2 regions of the Cryobacterium sp. AP27 genome follow, and region 2 is predicted to be linked to the other one. Evidence: predicted binding sites of a transcription regulator. Region 2 holds the regulator's gene; the other holds the start of a gene.
What was found. The regulator LexA, encoded in region 2, represses DNA repair genes until DNA is damaged. The targets are predictions, from matches to a motif close to TCGAACANNTGTTCGA.

Region 1: a site for LexA is predicted at 4,297-4,312, ahead of AC1MB9_RS12830 (Rv2578c family radical SAM protein). Genes of this name have one in related genera too.

What each region holds. Positions count from the first base shown of each region.
Region 1 is NZ_CM155285.1:2,718,451-2,729,602, forward strand. It holds gene AC1MB9_RS12815 (thymidine kinase) at 1-531, opposite strand, end outside; gene AC1MB9_RS12820 (hypothetical protein) at 531-1,850, opposite strand; gene AC1MB9_RS12825 (sensor histidine kinase) at 1,847-3,064, opposite strand; gene AC1MB9_RS12830 (Rv2578c family radical SAM protein) at 3,161-4,288, opposite strand; gene AC1MB9_RS12835 (malate:quinone oxidoreductase) at 4,503-5,981, opposite strand; gene AC1MB9_RS12840 (DUF1801 domain-containing protein) at 6,076-6,522, opposite strand; gene AC1MB9_RS12845 (EAL domain-containing protein) at 6,578-9,007, opposite strand; gene AC1MB9_RS12850 (aspartate-semialdehyde dehydrogenase) at 9,206-10,276, opposite strand; gene AC1MB9_RS12855 (aspartate kinase) at 10,339-11,152, opposite strand, start outside.
Region 2 is NZ_CM155285.1:909,434-920,585, forward strand. It holds gene metE (5-methyltetrahydropteroyltriglutamate--homocysteine S-methyltransferase) at 1-2,328, shown strand, start outside; gene lexA (transcriptional repressor LexA) at 2,401-3,135, opposite strand; gene AC1MB9_RS04215 (LysM peptidoglycan-binding domain-containing protein) at 3,391-3,837, shown strand; gene AC1MB9_RS04220 (histidinol-phosphate transaminase) at 3,910-5,007, shown strand; gene hisB (imidazoleglycerol-phosphate dehydratase HisB) at 5,017-5,640, shown strand; gene hisH (imidazole glycerol phosphate synthase subunit HisH) at 5,637-6,269, shown strand; gene priA (bifunctional 1-(5-phosphoribosyl)-5-((5-phosphoribosylamino)methylideneamino)imidazole-4-carboxamide isomerase/phosphoribosylanthranilate isomerase PriA) at 6,337-7,083, shown strand; gene AC1MB9_RS04240 (SseB family protein) at 7,067-7,879, shown strand; gene AC1MB9_RS04245 (ATP-dependent helicase) at 8,056-11,152, shown strand, end outside.

The sequences.
Region 1 (11,152 bases), 1.7 Mb from region 2:
GATGGCCACCTGGTCGCCGTCGAACACGTACACGCCGTCGATCTTGCGCCCGTTGAAGACCGCCTTGCGGCCGCAACGGCAGATCGTCTTGAGTTCCTCCAGGCTGTGCGCCACCTCCAGCAGCCTCCGACTGCCCGGAAACGCCACAGTCTGAAAGTCCGTGCGAATCCCATAGGCCAGCACCGGCACGTTCTCGAGAATCGCGATGCGCAGCAGGTCGTCAACCTGCGCCTCGGTGAGAAACTGTGCCTCGTCCAGCAGCAGCGCACTCACGTCGAGGCCGGTCGCCTCGAGCACCGTGCGGCGATGCTGCTGAAACGTCGTGAGGGCATCCGTGTCGGGCATCAGCAGGTAGTCCACGGCTCGCGTCACACCGAGCCGGGAGAGGATGCCGCGGTCACCCTTGGTGTCAACGGACGGCTTGGCGAGCAGTACCTGATGCCCACGCTCCTCATAGTTGTACGCCGCTTGCAGCATGGAGGTGCTCTTGCCGCTATTCATCGCGCCATAGCGGAAGTAGAGCTTCGCCATTAATACTCGTTTCTGGTTGAGGCCGCGGGAAGGGCCCGGAGGCGCACGCGGTCGGCATTGCGATGGCCGGCCTCCCGGTGCGCGGCATCGAAGCAGACGGTGAGCCGATGGCCGCGAACCGTCACGTGAACGCGGGAGAATTCCACCCGCAACACGGCAATGAAGGGGTGCGCCGCGGCGCGCAGCTGGCGGGCGGGCAGAGCCACGGACGCCTCGAGCCGCACGACGGCGGCCCCGGCCGAATGCGGGGACTCCCCGGCGTCGTCCGGGTTGTATGTGGGGTCGACCCGATCTGCTGTGGAGATGCCGATCATGAGGCTTGATGGATCGAGTCCGGGGTGATCGCAGACCATCACGACGAGGGCACCGAACGCGGCGCGCTGCCGCGACGTGAACCGGGCGGCACGGCGCTCGTCGTCGTGCACGAGCGGGAGACCGAATGCCGTCGCATCCGCGGCCGGAGCGGCCAGGGCCACACTCTCGCGCGCCACGAGGTCATCAAGCCAGGTGCGATCGGTTTCGGCCACGAGTGCGGTGCGCACCTCGTCGGCGAGGAGACGGGCACGGTCGATCTCCACGGCGGTGACGCTTCCACGAGCCAGGACCTCGTTCAGGAACGGAAGCACGTGCGAGTCGAGGTCGCTGAGGCGTTGCTGCACGACCGCGCGGGCCGTGGGCGCCCGGCTCGCTTCCGTGTCGAGCCGAATGGACCGCTGCGCATCGGTCTGCCAAATGCGGATGGACTTGACCACCTGTCGGCAGTACGCGGCGCCCGCCAACGCCGGAGCGAGCAGCTGAACGGCAGCCAAAATGGCGAAGAGCGCCGGAGTTCCGGTGCCGAAGAACACGGCCTGCGCCCAGGCCCCGCACGCGACGACCATCGCGGCGATGACGGCCAGGAGCGCGATCTCCCGCCACGGGCGGAAGGGTGCGAGGGCGAGCAGGAGGAGGCCGAGGGCGATCTGGCCGAAGTCGTTGTGCACGGAGGCGTTATGGCCCCACATTCCGACCTGTTCGAGGACGTAGGCCAGCAGGGCGAGACCGACCATGACCAGACTCGACCGAGCCTGGAACGGGGCGCTTTCGGGAAGCGATGCCCACACGAGCAACCCCGCCGCACCTGCGAGGGACACCACGGCCAGGGCGGTGAACAGCTCGTGCTGCACCTCGCCGGCCTGCGTGAGGGTGGAGTAGACGGCATAACCCAGCACGATCAGCGCGGTGACGGGAGCGAGGGGCCAGACGGCGAGGCCACCGATCGGGTCGAGTCGTTGCTGGGTGGCGTCAGGCCGCTGCAGGGCGACGTCGGGCGCCTTCATCGCGCTCCGGGGACTGCGGCCGGCGCGGGGCGCACGGCGGCGTCTGGCAGCGGCACGGTGAGGCGCACCGTGGTCCCGGCGCCCGGCCTCGTCCAAATGGTGACGGATCCGCCGACCCGGTCGATGCGTCGTCGCACGGACTGGCGCAGTCCGAGGCGCCCGCGGCCGGAACCCGACAGGGTGAAGCCGCGGCCGGCATCCGCGACCATCACCGCCACGCCCTCCGAGTCATGTTCGATGCTCACCTCGGCCGCCGTGGTTCCCGCGTGCAGCAGCACATTGCCGAGGCACTGCTCCACCGCCAGGGCGAGCTCCCGGTCCACCGAGGAGTCGAGGCGGTCCAGCACGTCGACCGACCCGGTGACGTCGACCGTGAGGCCGGCCGTGCGGCACCGGTCAACGGATGCGAAGAGGGCGCTGGTCGCGAGGACGCCCGTTCCGGGGGCGTGCGAGTCGGCGAGCCAGTCGGTGTCGTGCAGGGTGTCGAGGGTGTTGCGCAGACCCGAACGAACGTGCGGAGTCAGCTCACCGGGCGAGGACAGCGAGAGGGCCACGAGCTGATTCACGGTCGTGTCGTTGAGCACCGCGATCGATCGGTTGTCGAGCGAATGGCGCAGCTGGCTCGCCGCATCGTTCTGCGCCGCCCGCAGCAGGGCGGGCTGCGCGAGCGCTCCCCGGCGGCGACCGAGAGATGCGAGGAGCAACACGGTCGTCAGGAAAACGTAGGCGGACACGGTGAAGAAGTCGCGGCCGCCGCTGATGCCGGCGTGCGCGATGGCGAGCAGCGCCGCCGCTTCGGCCAGGAGAAAACCGGCCGTGCTCCAGAAAACACCGACGACGAGCCCGGACCCGGCGCCGCCGACCATGATCAGGGCCATCTTGGGGAGGGCAAGCAGAAAGACGGTCGACGCGGAAAACTCCTGCGGCACGCCCAACACGGTGTCGGTGAAGACATATACGCAGAAGGTTCCGGTGATCAGATACGCGAGGGAGGTCACGAGATTGCGGCGTCGTGCGAGCAGAACGAGAAGTCCGGCCATGGCGAGGATGACGGCGATGGTGAGGGACAGCTCGGTTCCGCTGCGCGTCGAGCTGAGGATGGCGACGGAGGCGAGGGCGCCCGCGAGACAGATCAGACCGAACCAGTTCGCGGCCCGCGCGAGGGCGCGACTGAGCGCTGACCGAACCAGGTATCCCGGTAATCCAAGAGTCATCACATCCCCCTCAGTTTTAGTATGCCATCTGAGGCTTGGAGTCCGCCCGCGTCGTGGGTGCACCGGCCCCCGCCGGCGTGCGGGGCGGCGGTTCGGCTAGAAGAGTCGGGGCGCGAGCTCCGGCGGGAGTTCCTCGGCGATGAGCGACCCGGCGGAACCGGCCGCGGCGTCACCGGCGGGCGAGAAGCCGGGGGCCACGGTCGGCCCGGAACCGGCGGCCAGCGCAGCATCCAGAGCGCTCGAGCGCGGTCCGCCGGTGGCCGGGTCGGTGCGCCCCCGCTCCAGGCCGTGCGCGCGCATGAGGGGTCTCATGCGCGCCGTGAGCCAGGTGCGATAGTCCTTCGCGGCATAGGTGCCGCCGGCGAACACTTCCCGGTAGCGCGGCAGCAGCTCCGGATGTTCGCGCTCGAGCCACTGGAAGTACCACTGCTTCACCGTTGGTTTGAGGTTGAGCGCGCAGTACAGCACGCTCGACGCCCCGGCCGCCTTGGCCTGCCGCAGCGCCTCGTCGAGGTGCGCCCGGGTGTCGGTGAGGAACGGCAGAATCGGCATCATGAACACCCCGCAGTCCATACCGCGCTCGCGCACCGCGGTCACTGTGGCAAGCCGGGCCTTGGTGGTCGGCGTTCCCGGTTCCACCGACTGCTGCAGCTCGTCGTCGTAGATGGCGATGGAGAGCGCCAGATCCACCGGCACCAGTCGGCTGGCCTCGGCGAGCAGGTCAAGGTCGCGGCGCAGCAGGGTGCCCTTGGTGAGAATCGACAGCGGCGTGCCCGATTCCGCGAGGGCCGCGATGATGCCCGGCATCAACCGGTAGCGGCCTTCCGCGCGCTGGTACGGGTCGGTGTTCGTGCCGAGCGCAACCGGATGCTTTCCCCACGTCGGCTTCGCGAGTTCTTTGCGCAGCACCTCCGCCACGTTCACCTTGACGATGATTTCGCTGTCGAAGTCCTTGCCGGCGTCGAGGTTGAGGTACTCATGTGTGGGCCGGGCGAAGCAGTAGGCGCAGGCGTGCGAGCATCCGCGGTAGGGATTGATCGTGTAGCCGAACGGCATCGCGCTCTGCCCGGGAACCCGATTGAGCGCGCTCTTGGCGAGGATTTCGTGGAACGTGATTCCGGCGAACTCGGGCGTTTGCACGCTGCGCACGAAATTGCTGAGCCTGGCGAGCCCCGGGAGCGCGCCGGCCTCCTCCGTCGTGAGTTCCTGACCGGTCCAGCGCATGACTTTATTCGAACACAACTCCGAGTGGAGCGCAAGCGTGCCACGGCATCCCACGGCATCCGCTGCTAAAACCGGTCATTCTGAGACACGCCGTGCCAGGTGGCAGCACAGACGGCGTGTCTCGAAAAACACCGGTTTTGCGCACGGGCCCCACGGATGCCGGGGGCCGGTCGAGTCGGGCGGTGGAGTCAGGCGGTGGAGTCAGGCGGTGGAGTCAGGCGGTGAGGTGCAGAACCTCGGCGGTCGTGGCGAGCGAGGCGGCGGCCGCGGCCGGGTCGTCGGACAGCTTGGTGCCGTGGCTCGGAATCATGGCGCGGATCTTCGGTTCCCAGCCCGCAATGCGGTCGGGGAAGCACCGCGCCAGCAGGTCCACCATGATCGGGGCCGCCGTGGATGCCCCGGGCGAGGCCCCGAGCAGCCCGGCAATGCTGCCGTCGGCGGACGTGATCACCTCGGTACCCATCTGGAGGATTCCGCCCTTGGCGGCATCCTTCTTCATGACCTGCACGCGCTGGCCGGCGGTGATGAGTTCCCAGTCGGCCATCTTGGCGGTGGGCACGAACTCCTGCAGCGCCTTGAGCTTGGCCTTGCGGGAGGCGAATACCTCGCCGATGAGGTACTTCATCAGGTCGAAGTTGTGCCGGGCCACGGCGAGCATGGGGCCAAGGTTGTGTAGACGAATCGAGAACGGCAGGTCGAACCAGGTGCTCGTCTTGAGGAACTTCGGGCTGAAGCCGGCGTACGGGCCGAACAGGAGCGACATCTCACCATCGACGATGCGCGTGTCAAGGTGCGGCACCGACATGGGAGGGGCCCCGACGCCGGCCTTGCCGTAGACCTTCGCCTGGTGCTGGGCGACGAGATCGGGGTTCGTGGTGCGCAGGAACTGCCCACTGATCGGAAATCCGCCGAATCCCTTGATCTCGGGGATGCCGCTCTTCTGCAGCAGCGCGAGGCCGCCACCGCCGGCGCCCACGAACACGAACCTGGCATTGACCGTACTGCGGGTCTGCCCGACCTGCTGCAGCAGGTTGATGCGCCAGGTGCCGTCGGCGTTCTGCTTGAGGTTGGTCACCTGTCGGTTCATCTTCACCTCGACGTCATGCTTGGCGAGGTTGTCGAACATGAAACGCGTGAGGGCACCGAAATCCACGTCGGTTCCGAGGTCGCTGCGCGTGGCCGCGATCTTCTGCCCGGACGGACGCTTCTTGGTGATCAGCGGCGTCCACCGGCCGATGACGGCCGGATCGTCGCTGAACTCCATGCCGGCGAACAGCGGCTGGTTTTTGAGCACCTCGTAGCGTTCGCGCAGGTAGGCGACATTGGCCTTGCCGCGCACGAACGTCATGTGCGGGGTGGAGTTGATGAAGTTCTCCGGCTCGGGCAGCGCGCCGGTCGTGACCAGGTGCGCCCACAGCTGCCGGCTGATCTGGAACTGCTCGTTGATGTTGACGGCCTTGTCGGCGGTCAGCTTCCCGCCGGGCACTTCCGGCATGTAGTTGAGCTCGCAGAGCGCCGCGTGGCCGGTGCCGGCGTTGTTCCACGGGTTTGAGCTTTCCTGCGCCGCTTCCCCGAGTCGCTCATACACTTCGATGCGCCACGACGGCTGCAGCTCCTTGAGGAGGGTGCCGAGAGTAGCGCTCATGATACCGCCGCCAATGAGAACGACGTCTACGGGTTCCGTTGAATTCACGCTTCCGAGTGTATCGCGGCGCCGGAGCGCCGAACGCCGGGCGGCGTTCGCGCGGGGTCACGGCCGGGAACGCGAGGCGGGCGGGCGGGTGTGGCTAGTGCTTGATGCGCTCGTAGCGGGCGAGGAAGGCCTCGACCGACACGCTGGCGACCGAACGGGCAACGATGTCCAGGTCGACTTCGGCCAGGGTCTTGAACCGGAGACAGGATTTTCCCATGTTGAGTTTGCGGCCGGTGGCGGCCCATTCGGCGCGGAACGCGGCATCCGCTGCCGGGTTGCTGTAGAGCGCCATGAGATACAGCGAGTGATAGTTTTTCTGCGCCGCGAGACTCACGTAGGACAGCGGCAGGCCGTTATACGTCGTGGGGTAGGTGCGAAGCGGAATCACCCAACCGGGCATTCCGAAGTGCATCCCCAGTTCGTATCCGGGCGGCATTGCGTCGCGCACCGCGTCGATCACGGGGTACAGAACGGCGCGGGAGGCCGGGGCAAGGTCGTAGAAGTAGTTCTCGACGTCCGCGGGTACTGGGGGTTGTGTCACGAGTCAACGCTACTCACGGAGCGGAGATCGTGCCACGTGGGGTCGCCGGCCACCGTCACGAACCGGGTGCCACGAGGGCGTCGTCTTCGGCCCGCGAGTCAACGGGCTGCTCGGCGTGCTCGCCTGCGCACGCGGCGTGCGGGATGACGGCCGCTGCTCCGTGCTCCTCCAGCCGGGCGAGGATGTCTTCCAGGCTCTGCGGGGTGCCGTAGTGGAAGCCCTGTGCGCTGCGAATGCCCAGTCGGGTCAGCTGGGACGCCATGACCGCGTCTTCGACGCCTTCGACGATCATCGAGTACTCCAGGTTGTCGCCAAAGCCCTGCAGCGCCGTGAGCACCTCGCGCTGGCGCACATCCTCGAGATCGTCGACGAGGCTCTTGTCGATCTTGAGAATGTCCATCGGCACTCGCACGAGCGAGTCCACCGACGAATCCTCCGAACCGTAATCGTCGAGTGCGATGAGGATTCCGATATCCCGCAGACGGTCGACTTGGGCGCGCAACGCCGGCGACACGCGCGCCACCGAGCGCTCGTTCAGTTCGAGGCACAGGGAAATATCGGCGTAGCGGTGGGCGAGGTCTTCCACGAATCTGCCGAGGCGTTCCGGCAGTACCTGCATCGCCTCCACGTTGATGGTCATACACAGGATGCGCGGCTCAACCAGGCGGAATTCGGCTGCGGCGGCCATAGCCTTCTCGGCGACCTGTCGGGTGAGTTCGTCGAGCAGGCCGAGGTTCTTGGCCTTGGCCACGAGCGAGGGCGGCGACAGCGCTCCGATCTCCGGATCGGTGAACCGAACGAGCGCCTCGAACGCCCAGATCTGACTCGTCACGAGGCTCACGATCGGCTGGTAGGCCATTTCCAGCCGGTTCTCCCGAATGGCGTCGGTCACGGCATCGTTCACCTGCGGCGACCGGTGGTCCGAGATGCTGATGCTGCTCTCATCGGACGGACCGCCGCTGCGGCGGGATTTCTTGACCGAAAGCATGCTGCGGTCGGCATCGAGAACGAGCTGGGAAGCATCCACTTCGCGGTGCGCGGAGTACGCCAGGCCGATGCTGAGCAGCGGATGCACCGTGGTGTCGGCGACCATGAGCGGCGCGCCCGTCGCGGCGAGGATCTCGTCGGCCACGAGTTTGGCTTCGGCGAGTGAGGAGAGCCGGGTGAGGATGATGACGAACTCATCGCCGCCGACGCGGGCGACCACATCGAAGGGACGCACGGCGAGGCGCAAGCGGTGGCCGATCGCACGCAGAACGTCGTCGCCGGCCTGGTGGCCGAGCCGGTCGTTGAGGCGTTTGAAGTCGTCGAGGTCCAGGAAGAGCACCGCAAGCGCCTCGGAGTAGTTGCGGTGATCGTTGATGTTGTTGAGCGCCTCCTGGAAGGCACCGTAGTTGGGGAGGCCGGTGAGCGGATCGGTCGTGGCCCGCAGCGTCAGTCCACCGATGTCGTGCCGTGTTTGCACGACGACGTCGGTCGTGTGCGCCAGCGCATTCAGGGCGAGCTGGTCGTCGCGGCCGAACGCCACATCCATCCCATCGCGGTGGGCCACGATATAGAGCACCTGGCCCTCGACCAGGGTGACGGCCGCCGCGATGTCGCTCGGGGACCCGGGGTGGCTGCGCACGGTCACCGTTTCGGCTCCGACGGCCTCGCTGACGGCACGGCGCAGGAGGTCCGCGAAAGACTCGGAGTCTGCGGTGTGATTGAAGGACTTCGCGTTCAGGGCGGCGGTGCCCCGGATCAGACCGTTGAAGCGCCGCCGCATGTCGTACAGGCGCACCGAGGCCTTGGCGGCAATGGTGATCACGGTGAGCAGAAGAAGGATGACGAGCGCGTTGCGCGGCTGCACGGACTCTTCGAAGTAGGGCAGGGACGGGTCGTTCCACAGCGCGACGAGGGCGGTGAGCGCCGCGGCGCTCGCGAGCGTGGTGACGAAGCGGGCCGGGTCGCTCGGGAGCCACGCATCGAATGCCCAGGGGGCCGCGGTGCTCATGCGACGGCCCGTTTCCACGAGCAAAACCGTCACGACGAACGCGACGGCCGCAATCAGCGCGGCGATCGCCTGTGGTGCGTCGGCGTCGCGCAGCGCGTGATGAACCATGAGGTAGATGGCGGCCCCGATGCCAACCAGGCCGGAGGCATACGCGGCCATTGACCAGCGGTGAGTGCGGGCGAGAACGCGCACGACCGTCCCGATTGCGAGCACGCCCACGGCGGCCGGGTCGCCGAGCATCGGCGAGAGAATCGGCAACGCAATCACGGGAAGGGTGAAGGAGAGGCTGCGGTACGGCGGCCCGCCCACCCAGAACCGGTAGCTCTCGAGGGCGACGACGCAGCCCACGCCGATGGCGGCGATGACCAGGTCGGTGATCGTGCCCCGAAGAACGTGGGTCACGGCATCGACAATCACGGCGATGCCGTAGGCCGTGAAAATCACGAACCCGGCCCGCCGTAGCCCGTCCCACAACCGATTACGCCTCACAAGCCAGAGTTTAGTGCAGCGCGAGCCCAGTTAGGGGGCCGACAAGGCACTCGCGCCCCCCGGCATCCTGCGGAATGACGTGTCATTGTCCTGGCCTCGTGACCCCGACGCGGGGCGCGATGGGCGTCACGCGGGCGCGCCACAGCACCTCGGGACCGAGCCCGGCGGGTGCCGAGCGGCATCCGCCGGGCGGTGCGGCTATGCCGAGACGAGCTCCGCCGCGACGAGCTCCGCGATCTGCACGGCGTTGAGCGCGGCGCCCTTGCGGAGGTTGTCGTTGCTGATGAACAGGGCGAGGCCGCGGTTGTCCGGAACGCCCTCGTCCTGACGGATGCGGCCGACGAAGCTCGCGTCCTCGCCGGCCGCCTGCAGCGGGGTCGGCACGTCGGTGAGGGTGACGCCGGGGGCATCCACGAGCAGTTCGTTGGCCTGCTTGACCGTGAGCGGCCGGGCGAATTCCACGTTGATCGACAGGGAGTGGCCCGTGAACACGGGCACGCGCACGCAGGTGCCGGAGACGCGGAGGTCGGGAAGCCGCAGAATCTTGCGGCTCTCGTTGCGCAGCTTCTGTTCTTCGTCGGTTTCGAAGCTGCCGTCGGGGACGACGGACCCGGCAAGCGGGATGACGTCGAAGGCGATCGGGCGGGCGTAGATCGTCGGCTCGGGCAGCGTCACGGCCGTGCCGGAGTGCACGAGGCCCAACAGGTTCTCGTCTTTCACGGCGACGCGCACCTGGGAGGCCAGCTCGAATGCACCGGCGAGGCCGCTTCCGGACACCGCCTGGTAGGTGCTCACGATGAGGCGTTCCAGGCCGGCCGCTTCGTGCAGCACCTTGAGCACGGGCATTGCGGCCATGGTGGTGCAGTTGGGGTTGGCGATGATGCCCTTGGTGGCCAGGTGAATGGCCTCGGGGTTGACCTCACTCACCACGAGGGGCACGTCGGGGTCCATCCGCCATCCGGAGGAGTTGTCGATCACGGTGACACCGGCGGCGGCGAAGCGCGGCGCCTGCACCTTGGACAGCGACGCACCGGCGGAGAAAATCGCCACGTCGAGGCCGGTGGGGTCGGCGATCGCCGCGTCTTCGATCACGACGTCGACGCCCTTGAACGGCAGCGTGTTGCCGGCCGAACGGGCGGACGCGAAGAAGCGGATGCTCTTCACCGGAAAATCGCGCTCGGCCAACAGCGCACGCACGACGGCGCCCACCTGTCCGGTGGCACCGACGACGCCGATGTTGATTCCTGCGGTTACAGCGTGGGTGCTCACTTGCTTCCTAACGTAGAACGGTGTCGTGCGTCCGCGAGATGCAGACTCGGTGCTGGTGTGGCCTAGCGGCCGGTTCCGCCGTGTACCTGGGCGTCGGCGTCGGCGTCGAGCCCGAACGCGGTGTGCACCACGCGGAGGGCCTCGTTGATGGTGTCGGCGCGGGTGACAACGGAGATACGAATCTCGCTCGTGGAGATCATTTCAATGTTGATTCCCGCCTCATAGAGCGCCTCGAAGAGTTTGGCCGACACCCCCGAGTTGGTGCGCATGCCTCCGCCGACCAGGGCCAGCTTGCCGATCTGGTCGTCGTACTGCAGGCCCTTGAACCCGACCTCCTGCTGCTCGTTGGTGAGCGCGGTGAGCACCTGCTGACCCTCCGACTTGGGCAGGGTGAACGAGATGTCGGTGAGTCCCGTCGACGCGGCGGACACGTTCTGCACGATCATGTCGACGTTGGCGTTGGTCTTCGCGACGATCTTGAAGATGAGGGCGGCCTTGCCCGGAATGTCGGGAACGCCGACGACGGTGACCTTTGCTTCACTCAGATCGGCGGCAACCCCGGCGATGACTGGCTCTTCCACTATCTCTCCATTCGCGCGGGCAGTATCGGCGTTGTAAACGACCGTGCCGGTGTTGTTATTAAAGGATGACCGCACATGCAGTGTGACGCCATGGCGCCGGGCATATTCCACGGCGCGAATGTAGAGAACCTTGGCGCCGGCGGCCGCGAGTTCGAGCATCTCTTCGCTGGACACGCGGTCGAGTTTGTGGGCCTTGGGCACGACGCGGGGGTCGGCGGTGTAGATGCCGTCGACATCCGTGTAGATCTCGCAGACGTCGGCGCGCAGGGCCGCCGCGAGGGCGACGGCGGTGGTG
Region 2 (11,152 bases):
ACCACCCCCGAATTCCCGTCCGGAACGATCCTCGGCTACCCGCGGATCGGTCGTCGCCGTGAGCTCAAGAAGGCCGTCGAAGCCTTCTGGCGCGGTGCGATCACCGCCGACGAGCTGGAGAGCACGGCGGGTGCCCTGCGCCAGGGCACCCGCGAACGTCTGGCCGCTCTCGGCCTGGGCCGCACGGACTCCTCGATCCCCGAGTCCTTCTCGTTCTACGACCAGGTGCTGGATGCCGCCGTGACCGTGGGGGCCGTGCCCGCACGCTTCGCGTCGCTCGTGGGCGGGGACGGCCGAATCAACCTCGCCGGCTACTTCACCCTGGCTCGCGGCGAGGGAGACAAGCTGCCCCTGGAGATGACCAAATGGTTTGACTCCAATTACCACTACCTCGTGCCCGAGATCGGGCCGGAAACGGTCTTCTCGCTCGCGAGCGACCGCATTGTGCGCGAATTCGAGGAGGCCCGCGCGGCGGGCTTCACGACCCGGCCCGTCATTGTCGGCCCCCTCACGTTCCTGCTGCTGAGCAAGCCGAGCGACGAAGCACCGGCGGGATTCCAGCCGCTGTCGCGCCTCGATGACCTACTTCCCGTCTATGCCGAACTGCTCGCCCGCCTCGCGGCGGCCGGAGCCGACTGGGTACAGCTGGACGAGCCCGGCCTCGTGAGCGAAAGCATCGACGTGCCCCGAGTGGAGACCCTCGCCGCGCTGGCCGCGACCTACGCGACTCTCGGACAGTTGGACCGTCGTCCCGCCATCTTCGTCGCCGCTCCCTACGGCAGCCTCGACGACGCACTCCCGGTGCTCGCCGACTCCCCGGTGGAAGCCATCGGCCTCGACCTGGTGCGCGGGACCCTTCCGGCACCGACACCGGGACTGGCCACGAAGGCACTCGTGGCCGGTGTCGTCGACGGGCACAACATCTGGCGGGGTGACCTGCAGGATGCTCTGGACCGTGCCGTGGCCCTGCGCACGCTGTCCCCGTCGGTGAGCATCTCGACGTCGACCTCGTTGCTGCACGTGCCGCATGACGTCACGGACGAGTCCTCTCTCGGTGCGGACCTCACCAGCTGGTTGGCCTTCGCCGATCAGAAGGTCGCCCAGGTGGCCGTACTGGCTCGCGGGCTGGCCGAGGGGTCCGCCGCGATCGCTCCGGAGCTGGCCGCGGCCGCCGCCGCACTGGAATCCCGCCAGGCCAGCCCCGGAGTGCGTGACGGCGCGGTGCGCGCGCGCACGGCTACCCTCAGCGCCGCCGACTTCTCCCGTGGCGAGTACGCCGACCGACTCACCGCCCAGGAGAAGGCCCTCGGGCTGCCCCTGCTGCCGACAACCACGATCGGGTCCTTCCCGCAGACCGGCGAGATCCGCCGCGCGCGCGCCCAGCTGCTCAAGGGAACGCTGGCCGAGAGCGAATACCGCGCGCTCATGAAGGCCGAAATCGCCCGGGTCGTGCAACTGCAGGAGGAGATCGGACTCGACGTCCTCGTGCACGGCGAACCCGAGCGCAACGACATGGTGCAGTACTTCGCCGAGAACCTTGACGGTTTCGCCGTCACCGAGAACGGTTGGGTGCAGTCCTATGGGAGCCGCTGCACGCGCCCGTCCATCCTCTGGGGCGACGTGTCCCGGCCCAAGCCGATCACCGTGGACTGGTCCCTGTACACGCAGAGCCTCACGACGAAGCCGGTCAAGGGCATGCTCACCGGCCCGGTGACGATCCTCGCCTGGTCGTTCGTGCGCGACGACCAGCCCCTGGGCGAGACCGCCCGCCAGGTGGCGCTCGCGCTCCGCGATGAGATCGGGGACCTGGAGGCCGCCGGAATCGGTATCGTGCAGGTGGATGAGCCGGCGCTGCGCGAACTCCTGCCGCTCAAGACGGAGCAGCAGCCGGACTACCTCGACTGGTCGGTCGGGTCATTCCGCCTGGCCACGGCCGGTGTCGCGGACGCCACGCAGATCCACACGCACCTCTGCTACTCGGAGTTCGGCGTCGTCATCGACGCGATTGCGAACCTCGACGCCGACGTGACGAGCATCGAGGCGGCGCGGTCCCGGATGGAGGTGGTTCACGACATCAAGGCCGGCGGCTTCGACCACGGCATCGGACCGGGCGTGTGGGACATCCACTCCCCGCGGGTTCCGAGCGTCACCGAACTGACGGAGCTGCTCGAAACGGCGGTCGGATCCATCCCCGTTCGCCAGGTCTGGGTGAACCCCGACTGCGGTCTCAAGACCCGCGGCTACGCCGAAACGGTCGAGTCGCTGAACAATATGCTCGAAGCGACCCGGATCGTGCGCGCGAGAATCGGCGCGGCCGTACCGGCTTAACCCACAACACGGCGTCGCGCCGGGAAGTGCACATACGGTGCACGTCCCGGCGCGGCGCCGTTCTTGTCGTGACTAGACGGAGCGCAGAACGGCGACGACCTTGCCGAGGATTTCGGCGAAGTCGCCCACGATGGGCTCGAAGTTGGAGTTGCGGGGGAGGAGCCAGGTATGGCCGTCCCGCTGCCGGAAGACCTTCACGGTGGCCTCATTGTCGAGCATGGCGGCGACGATCTCGCCGTTCTCGGCCGTCTTCTGCTGCCGGATGACGACCCAGTCCCCGTCGCAGATGGCCGCGTCGATCATCGATTCACCGATGACCTTGAGCATGAACAGCTCGCCCTTGCCTACGAGCTGCCGGGGAAGCGGGAAAATCTCGTCGATCTGCTGCTCGGCCATGATGGGAACGCCGGCGGCGATGCGCCCGACGAGCGGAACCATGGCCGCGTCGCCGATCTGTGCAGGGAGTGCAGCGCTCTCCCGCACGATCGGGTCTTCCGGTGACCGGGGAACCTCGATCAGTACCTCAAGCGCTCGGGGGCGGTTGGGGTCACGGCGCAGGTAGCCGCTCAGCTCCAGCTGGTTGAGCTGATGAGTGACGCTGGAGAGGGATGCCAGGCCCACCGCGTCGCCGATCTCCCGCATGCTCGGCGGATACCCGCGCTGGCTGACCGAGCGCTGGATCACGTCAAGGATGGCGAGCTGGCGTTCACTCAGGCTCTTGCGGCGTCGGGTGCCGCCCTTGTCGCGGGAACCGCTGGTGTCTTTCGTCACGCTTTCGCTCCTCGAGTCGGTCCCGCCGGTGGACATAAGCCCTGCGACGGGAATGTCGGTGGTATCTGGTTGAGTTCGGATTGAACAACTTCCTATCGAAACTTTATCCAGTTTCCGCCGGTAAGACAAACATCTATTCGAGGGTGTCGCGATCACTTTGAGAAAATTGAGAGCGAAAGGGTTGATTGTTCGAATATTCGAAGTTATATTCGGAACATAGTTTCGCATCCGGCTCTCCCGGCCGAGAGTCGGATGCGCAACTCGCCGAATGAGATCACCCGGAGGTTCGACATGAGCACAGTACGCATGAGCACACTCGATATGAGCACAGCAGGCATGAGCACCGTAGACATCAGCTCCGCCGCGCACACGAGCACGGCACCCGATCGTGCGGCCCCGACGGCCACAACGCGATTTCGACTCACCCGGCGGGGACGTCTCGTGCTCACCACCGTCGTGGCCACCCCGGTGGTCATCGCGGCGGTCATGCTGGCCCTCGGCGGCGGAATCGACGCGGCAACCGCGTCCGGTGCCGCGTCCGGCTCCGTTCTGCAGACGGAACTCGTGTCGTTCCGCTACGTCACGGTGGCGCCCGGCCAGACCTTGTGGAACCTCGCCCAGCAGATTGCGCCCACCGCGGACCCGCGAGACGTCATCGTCGACATCGTCGATCTGAACCACCTGCAGGGCAAAATCCTGCAGCCCGGTCAACGTCTGGCCCTGCCCGCCGGGTACTGATCCTTTCCCCTCCCGCAGCGGACGGGCGCCGCCGGTTGGGGCAGAGGGCCCTCGTCGCCGTAGCATTGGCGGGTGACCAGTCTCAATGACCTTCCCCTGCGCGCCGACCTCCGCGGTCAAATCCCCTATGGAGCTCCGCAACTGCATGTTCCGGTAGCCCTCAACGTGAACGAGAACACGCATCCGATACCGGAGCCGGTGGCTCTGGACATCGTGCGGGCCCTGGCGCAGGCGGTTCTCACCGTGAACCGCTACCCCGACCGGGAGTTCACCGAGTTGAGGGAACGACTCGCCGGGTACCTCGGCCACGGACTGACCCCGGAGAATATCTGGGCCGCCAACGGCTCCAATGAGGTGTTGCAGCAGGTGTTGCAGGCCTTCGGCGGTCCCGGCCGGTCCGTGCTCGGCTTCGCCCCCACCTACTCGATGTACTCCATACTCGCCTCGGGCACCGGTACCGAGTGGATCGCGGGCGGGCGCGATGTCGATTTCACCCTGTCGCCGGAGACCGCAGCGGACTGGGTGACGCGCACGAACCCCGACCTCGTCTTTCTGTGTTCCCCCAACAACCCGACCGGCACGACCCTGTCCCTGGACACGATCAGCGCCGTCTATGACGCCAGCCGCGGAATCGTCGTCGTCGACGAGGCGTACGCCGAATTCGAACCCGACGGCACGCCGAGCGCCCTCAGCCTGCTTCCGGGACGCGAACGATTGCTGGTCTCACGCACGATGAGCAAGGCCTTCGCGTTCGCCGGCGCACGGGTGGGGTACCTGGCCGCCGACCCGGCCGTGACCGACGCCCTGCGCCTCGTTCGCTTGCCGTACCACCTGTCGGCCTTCACGCAGGCGGCGGCCAACGCGGCCCTGGCCCACACGGACGACATGCTGGCCATGGTCGACGACATCCGCGGTCAGCGCGACCGACTGGTCGTCGAACTCGCCCGCCTGGGCTACTCCCCGTACGAGAGCGGCAGCAACTTCGTGCTCTTCGGCGGCGTAGCGGATCCCCGCGCCACCTTCGAGGCGCTTCTGGCCGAAGGCATCCTGATCCGCGACGTCGGGATCGCCGGGCACCTGCGCGTGACGGCCGGTACGCGCACCGAGACGACGGCGTTCCTCGAGGCGTTGGAGCGCCTCGGTCGACCGACGTCGGCCGCGGGCGAATAAGCTGGGTTCATGAGCTCACCTTCAACGCCGGTTGCACCGCGCGTCGCCCACCTGCAGCGCGAGACCAGCGAATCGAGCATCGAGCTGTCGATCAACCTGGACGGAACCGGGGTGAGCGACATTCAGACGACCGTGCCGTTTTACAACCACCTGCTCACGGCATTCGCGAAGCACTCCCTCACCGACCTCACCGTACGCGCGCACGGCGATACCGACATCGACGTGCACCACACCGTCGAAGACATCGGGATCGTGCTCGGCCAGGCCATCAAACAGGCACTCGGCGACAAATCCGGTATCTCTCGGTACGGCGACGCCCTGGTTCCCCTCGACGAGGCCCTCGTGCAGGCGGTCGTGGACATCTCCGGTCGGCCGTACCTCGTGCACGGCGGAGAACCAGCCGGATTCGAGTTTCACCTGATCGGCGGGCACTTCACCGGTTCCATGGTGCGGCACGTGTTTGAGGCCATCACCTTCAACGCCGGACTGACCGTGCACGTCACTGTTCTGGGCGGTCGGGATGCGCACCACATTGCGGAGGCGGAATTCAAGGCCTTCGCCCGCGCCTTCCGACTCGCCAAGGCCCTCGACCCGCTCGTGAGCGGCATCCCCTCCACGAAGGGCGCCCTGTGACCTCTGTTGTGGTCTTCGACTACGGAACCGGCAATGTACACTCCGCCGTCAAGGCGCTCGAACTTGCCGGTGCCGACGTCACCCTCACCCACGACCGGAAGGTCGCGCTTGAGGCCGACGGACTCGTGGTCCCCGGCGTCGGTGCGTTCAGCGCGGTCATGGCCGCCCTGACCGCGGTACGCGGCGACGACATCATCGACCGCCGGCTGGCCGGAGGACGCCCCGTGCTCGGAATCTGCGTGGGCATGCAGGTGCTCTTCGAACATGGGGTCGAGCGTGGCGTCGACACCGAGGGCCTCGGCGAATGGCCGGGAACGGTGACGGAGCTTCCCGCGCCGGTGCTGCCGCACATGGGCTGGAACACCGTGACCCCCGACCCCGATTCCCTGTTGTTTCGGGGGATCGAGGAGGAACGGTTCTACTTCGTGCACTCCTACGCCGCCCAGTCGTGGACGCTCGATGTTCAGCCGCCGTTTCCGCAGCCCCGCCTGACCTGGGCCGAGCACGGCGGACCGTTTCTCGCCGCCGTGGAAAACGGGCCGCTCTCGGCCACGCAATTCCACCCGGAGAAATCCGGTGAGGCCGGCATCCGTTTGCTGAAAAACTGGCTGACCAGCCTGCGCCAGTAGCGCATCACCCCCACAGTATTTGTGTTCAAGTCGGCTGCCTCAGCGGCCATGTCAATCGAGGAAACATATGAGTGAGTTCAACACCACCCCGCGTCTCGTTCTGCTCCCGGCCGTCGACGTCGCCGACGGCAAGGCCGTGCGGTTGACGCAGGGCCGCGCCGGCACCGAGACGAACTACGGAACCCCCGACGATGCCGCGGCGGACTGGGTGCGCCAGGGAGCCGAGTGGATCCACCTCGTCGACCTCGACGCGGCCTTCGGCCGCGGAAACAACACGGGCGTCATCAAGAAGGTCATCCGCCAGGTCAAGAACGTGAACATCGAACTGTCCGGCGGAATCCGCGACGACGAGTCGCTCGAGGCGGCGCTCAACACCGGCGTGAAGCGCATCAACCTCGGCACGGCCGCGCTCGAGAACCCCGAGTGGGCGGCGAGCGTCATCGCCCAGTACGGCGAGGCCGTTGCCGTGGGCCTCGACGTGCGCGGAACCACCCTGGCCGCTCGCGGCTGGACCAAGGACGGCGGCGACCTGTGGCAGGTGCTGGAGCGGCTCGAGACGGCCGGATGCGCCCGCTACGTGGTGACCGACGTCACCAAGGACGGCACCCTGCAGGGACCCAACATCGACCTGCTCCGTCAGATCCTGGACAAGACCCGCAAGCCCGTCATCGCCTCCGGTGGTGTCTCGAGCCTCGACGACCTGATCGCCCTGCGGGAACTCGTGCCCCTCGGCCTGGAGGGAGCCATCGTCGGCAAGGCGCTGTACGCGGGAGCCTTCACCCTCGCCGAGGCGCTGGATGTCTCGGGCTCGTAACCTCGGATCCACGGGCCTGCCATCCGGCCCGGGCGACGCCGGCAACACGGCCGATTCCGCCGGTCAGCCCTGGGCCGGACGGGACTTCGAGCCGAACGAGAGCGCGGACGACGACGGGCTCGCCCCGACGCCTCTCCTGGAGGCGCTGCGTCGATTCCACGCCCGGGAAGCGGGCGAGGAGGGCGTCATCGACGCGGTCCGCGCCTCACGGCTGCTGATTCCCCTGGTCACCGCGCTCGGTGAGTCCGGCACCAACGACCACGGTGTGACGATCGACAAGACCCAGGAACTGTCGATCATCACCGTCGCCGGTCCGGACGGACGAAATGTGCTGCCGGCGTTCAGCTCCGCGGCGGCCATGGCGCTCTGGAACCCGGACGCCCGGCCCGTTCCGGCCGACGCGGTTCGGGTGGCCCTCGCCGCGGCACAGGAGAACACCGACCTCGTCGTACTCGACCCGATGTCCCCGACGGAATTCGTGATTCGCCGCCCCGCCCTGTGGTCGATAGCGCAAGCACTGCCGTGGACGCCGAGCTACGCGAGCGCACCGGTACGAGCCGCGTTCGACGCCACGGTCAGCACCGAACTCTCCGTTCTCGGCGTGGACCTCGTCGACGGGGACCCGCACGGCCGGTTGAGCGGGCCCGAACTCATCGTGCGGCTCGAACTCGTCGTCGGTCTCACCCGGGCGGAGCTCGACGCGACCCTCGGACGCCTCGCCACCCGTTGGGCCGCGAGCGACGTGATCGCCACCCAGGTCGATTCCCTCACGGTGCAGCTCGTCGCCTCCGCGTAGCCCCGCGTCACCGGCCTCGGCGCCGGCGCATCCGTGCCGCGTATGGTGCCTACTTCAGGAGATCCGGGACCGCACCCACCGGCATCCGCGTCCTGGCAGGGGCCCGGATGCCCGCACCGGCGGATCTCCTGAAGTAGCGACGAGCGGATGTCGGTGCGGCGCGCGACAATAGGACCATGACGGTGCTCGATCGCTTTTCGCCCGCGACCCGCGCGTGGTTCGACCAGGCATTCGAGGCGCCCACCGCAGCGCAACTCGGCGCCTGGCAGGCCATCTCCGCGGGCTCCCATGCGCTCGTCGTCGCGCCGACCGGCTCGGGTAAGACACTGGCCGCGTTTCTCTGGGCCATCGACCGGCTCGCCGCCACACCCTCTTCGCTCTCCGCGGCGGAGCCCGCCTCCACGCGGGTGCTCTATATCTCGCCGCTCAAGGCGCTCGGTGTCGACGTGGAGCGCAACCTGCGTGCGCCCCTCGTCGGCATCACCCGGGCGGCCGAACGCCTGGGCCTGCCCGTCCCGCAGGTGACCGTCGGGGTGCGGTCGGGAGACACTCCCGCCGCCGAACGCCGACACCTCGTCAAAACACCGCCCGACATCCTGATCACCACACCGGAGTCGCTCTTCCTGCTGCTCACGAGCGCGGCACGCGAGTCCCTGCGCGGGGTGCACACCGTCATCATCGACGAGGTGCACGCCGTCGCGGCCAGCAAACGCGGCGCGCACCTCGCCGTATCCCTCGAACGCCTCGACGCCCTGCTGGCCACACCGGTCCAGCGCATCGGCCTCTCCGCCACCGTGCGGCCGCACAGCGAGGTGGCCCGGTTCCTCGGCGGAAGCGCCCCGGTACACATCGTCGCCCCGGCCTCGCCGAAACGGTTCGACCTGCGCGTTGTCGTGCCCGTCGACGACATGAGCCAGCTGGGGCCGGTGGCGCCGCGCGAAGGATCCACCGCGGCGTCGTCGGCCCAGACCGGGTCAATCTGGCCGCACGTCGAGGAAGCCATCGTCGACGAGGTGCTCGCGCACTCCTCGTCGATCGTGTTCGCGAACTCCCGCCGGCTCACCGAACGCCTCACCGCCCGGTTCAACGAGATCTACACCGAACGGCTCGCGGCCCGCGACGACGGCGAGGGAGCGGATGCACCGCTCGGCACCCCGGCATCCGCCCCACGCGAGCGCCCACCCGCAGAACTGCTCGGAGCCAGCGGACAGACCGCAGGCGCCGAGGCGGTGCTCGCCCGCGCCCACCACGGCTCGGTCAGCAAGGAACAGCGAGCCGTCATCGAGGACGACCTGAAATCCGGACGGCTGCGGTGCGTCGTCGCCACCTCCACCCTCGAACTCGGCATCGACATGGGCGCGGTCGACCTCGTGGTGCAGGTGGAGTCGCCGCCGTCGGTCGCCAGCGCCCTCCAGCGAGTGGGTCGGGCCGGCCACCAGGTGGGCGAGATCTCCCGCGGGGTGATCTATCCCAAGCACCGCGCCGACCTCATCCACGCCGCCGTCACCGCAGAGCAGATGCTCAGTGGCCGGATCGAAGCCCTGCGCGTTCCCACCAACCCGCTGGACATCCTCGCCCAGCAGACCGTCGCCGCCGTCGCCCTCGACGAGATCGACGTGGAGGAATGGTTCGACACCGTCCGCCGCAGCGCACCCTTCGCGAGCCTGCCCCGCTCCCTCTATGAGGCCACCCTCGACCTGCTCGCCGGTCGCTACCCGTCCGACCAGTTTGCCGAACTACGCCCGCGCATCATCTGGGACCGGGTGGCCGGCACCCTCACCGGCCGGCCCGGCGCGCAACGGCTCGCCGTGACCAGCGGCGGCACCATCCCCGACCGCGGACTCTTCGGCGTCTTCATGGTCGGCGGCGACGAGGTGGGCGGCAAACGCGTCGGCGAACTCGACGAAGAAATGGTCTACGAATCCCGGGTGGGCGACGTCTTCGCCCTCGGCACCACGAGCTGGCGCATCCAGGACATCACCCACGACCGCGTCCTCGTGCTCCCGGCGTTCGGGGAACCGGGCCGGCTGCCGTTCTGGAAGGGGGACGGGCAGGGCCGGCCCGCCGAACTCGGCGAGGCGATCGGCGTGTTCGTGCGTGAGGTGTCCGCGCTGCCCGCACGCGAGGCCCGCGCACGCTGCGCCGCCGCGGGCCTCGGCGAGCGAGCGATCACCAACCTGCTCGCCTTCCTGAACGAGCAACGCTCCGCCACCCGTCACCTGCCGACAGACCGGACCCTCGTCGTCGAACGGTTCACCGACGAGCTGGGGGACTGGCGTGTCATCCTGCATTCCCCGTACGGCATGCAGGTACATGCGCCCTGGGCCCTCGCCGTGGGCGCTCGGGTGCGGGAGCTGTTCGGCCTCGATGGCAACTGCGTCGCGAGCGATGACGGCATCGTGGTGCGCATCCCCGACACGGGAGCCGAGCCGCCCGGGGCCGAACTGTTCGTCTTCGAACCCGATGACCTGCAGCAGATCGTCACCGAGCAGGTGGGCGGGTCCGCCCTCTTCGCGGCACGCTTTCGAGAATGCGCCGCACGCGCGCTGCTCCTGCCGCGCTCCAATCCCGGCGCGCGTTCCCCGCTCTGGCAACAACGCCAGAAGGCCGCGCAACTACTCGATGTGGCCCGGGAATACCCGACGTTCCCGATCATCCTCGAGACCGTGCGTGAATGCCTGCAAGACGTCTACGACCTGCCGGCGCTGGCCCGGCTGGCCACCCAAATCGAATCCCGCTCCATTCGGCTGATGGAGGTGCACACGGATGCCGCGAGCCCGTTCGCGAGCACCCTCCTGTTCGGCTACGTGGCAGCGTTCATGTACGAGGGCGATACTCCTCTCGCCGAACGTCGCGCGACGGCCCTGTCCATCGACTCGAGCCTGCTCGCGGAACTGCTCGGCCGGGTCGAGCTGCGCGAACTCCTCGACCCCGCGGTGATCGAGGCGACAGACCGAGAACTGCAGCGCCTGGCGCCCGACCGGAAGGTGAAGGGTATTGAGGGCATCTTCGACCTCCTACGGGGGCTCGGCCCCCTCACCCGGGACGAGTTCGGTCCCCGAATGTCGGCGGGCGACGAGGCCGAGCGGGCCGCACACCTGGGGGCACTCGTCGACGCCAAACGGATCGTCTACACCAGCTTCGCCGGCCGCGACTGGTGGGCGGTGACTGAAGACGCCAGCCGGCTGCGGGACGCCCTCGGAGTCCCGCTCCCGCTGGGCATTCCACGGGTCTTCAGCGAGGCCGTCGCCGACCCCCTCGGCGACCTGGTGA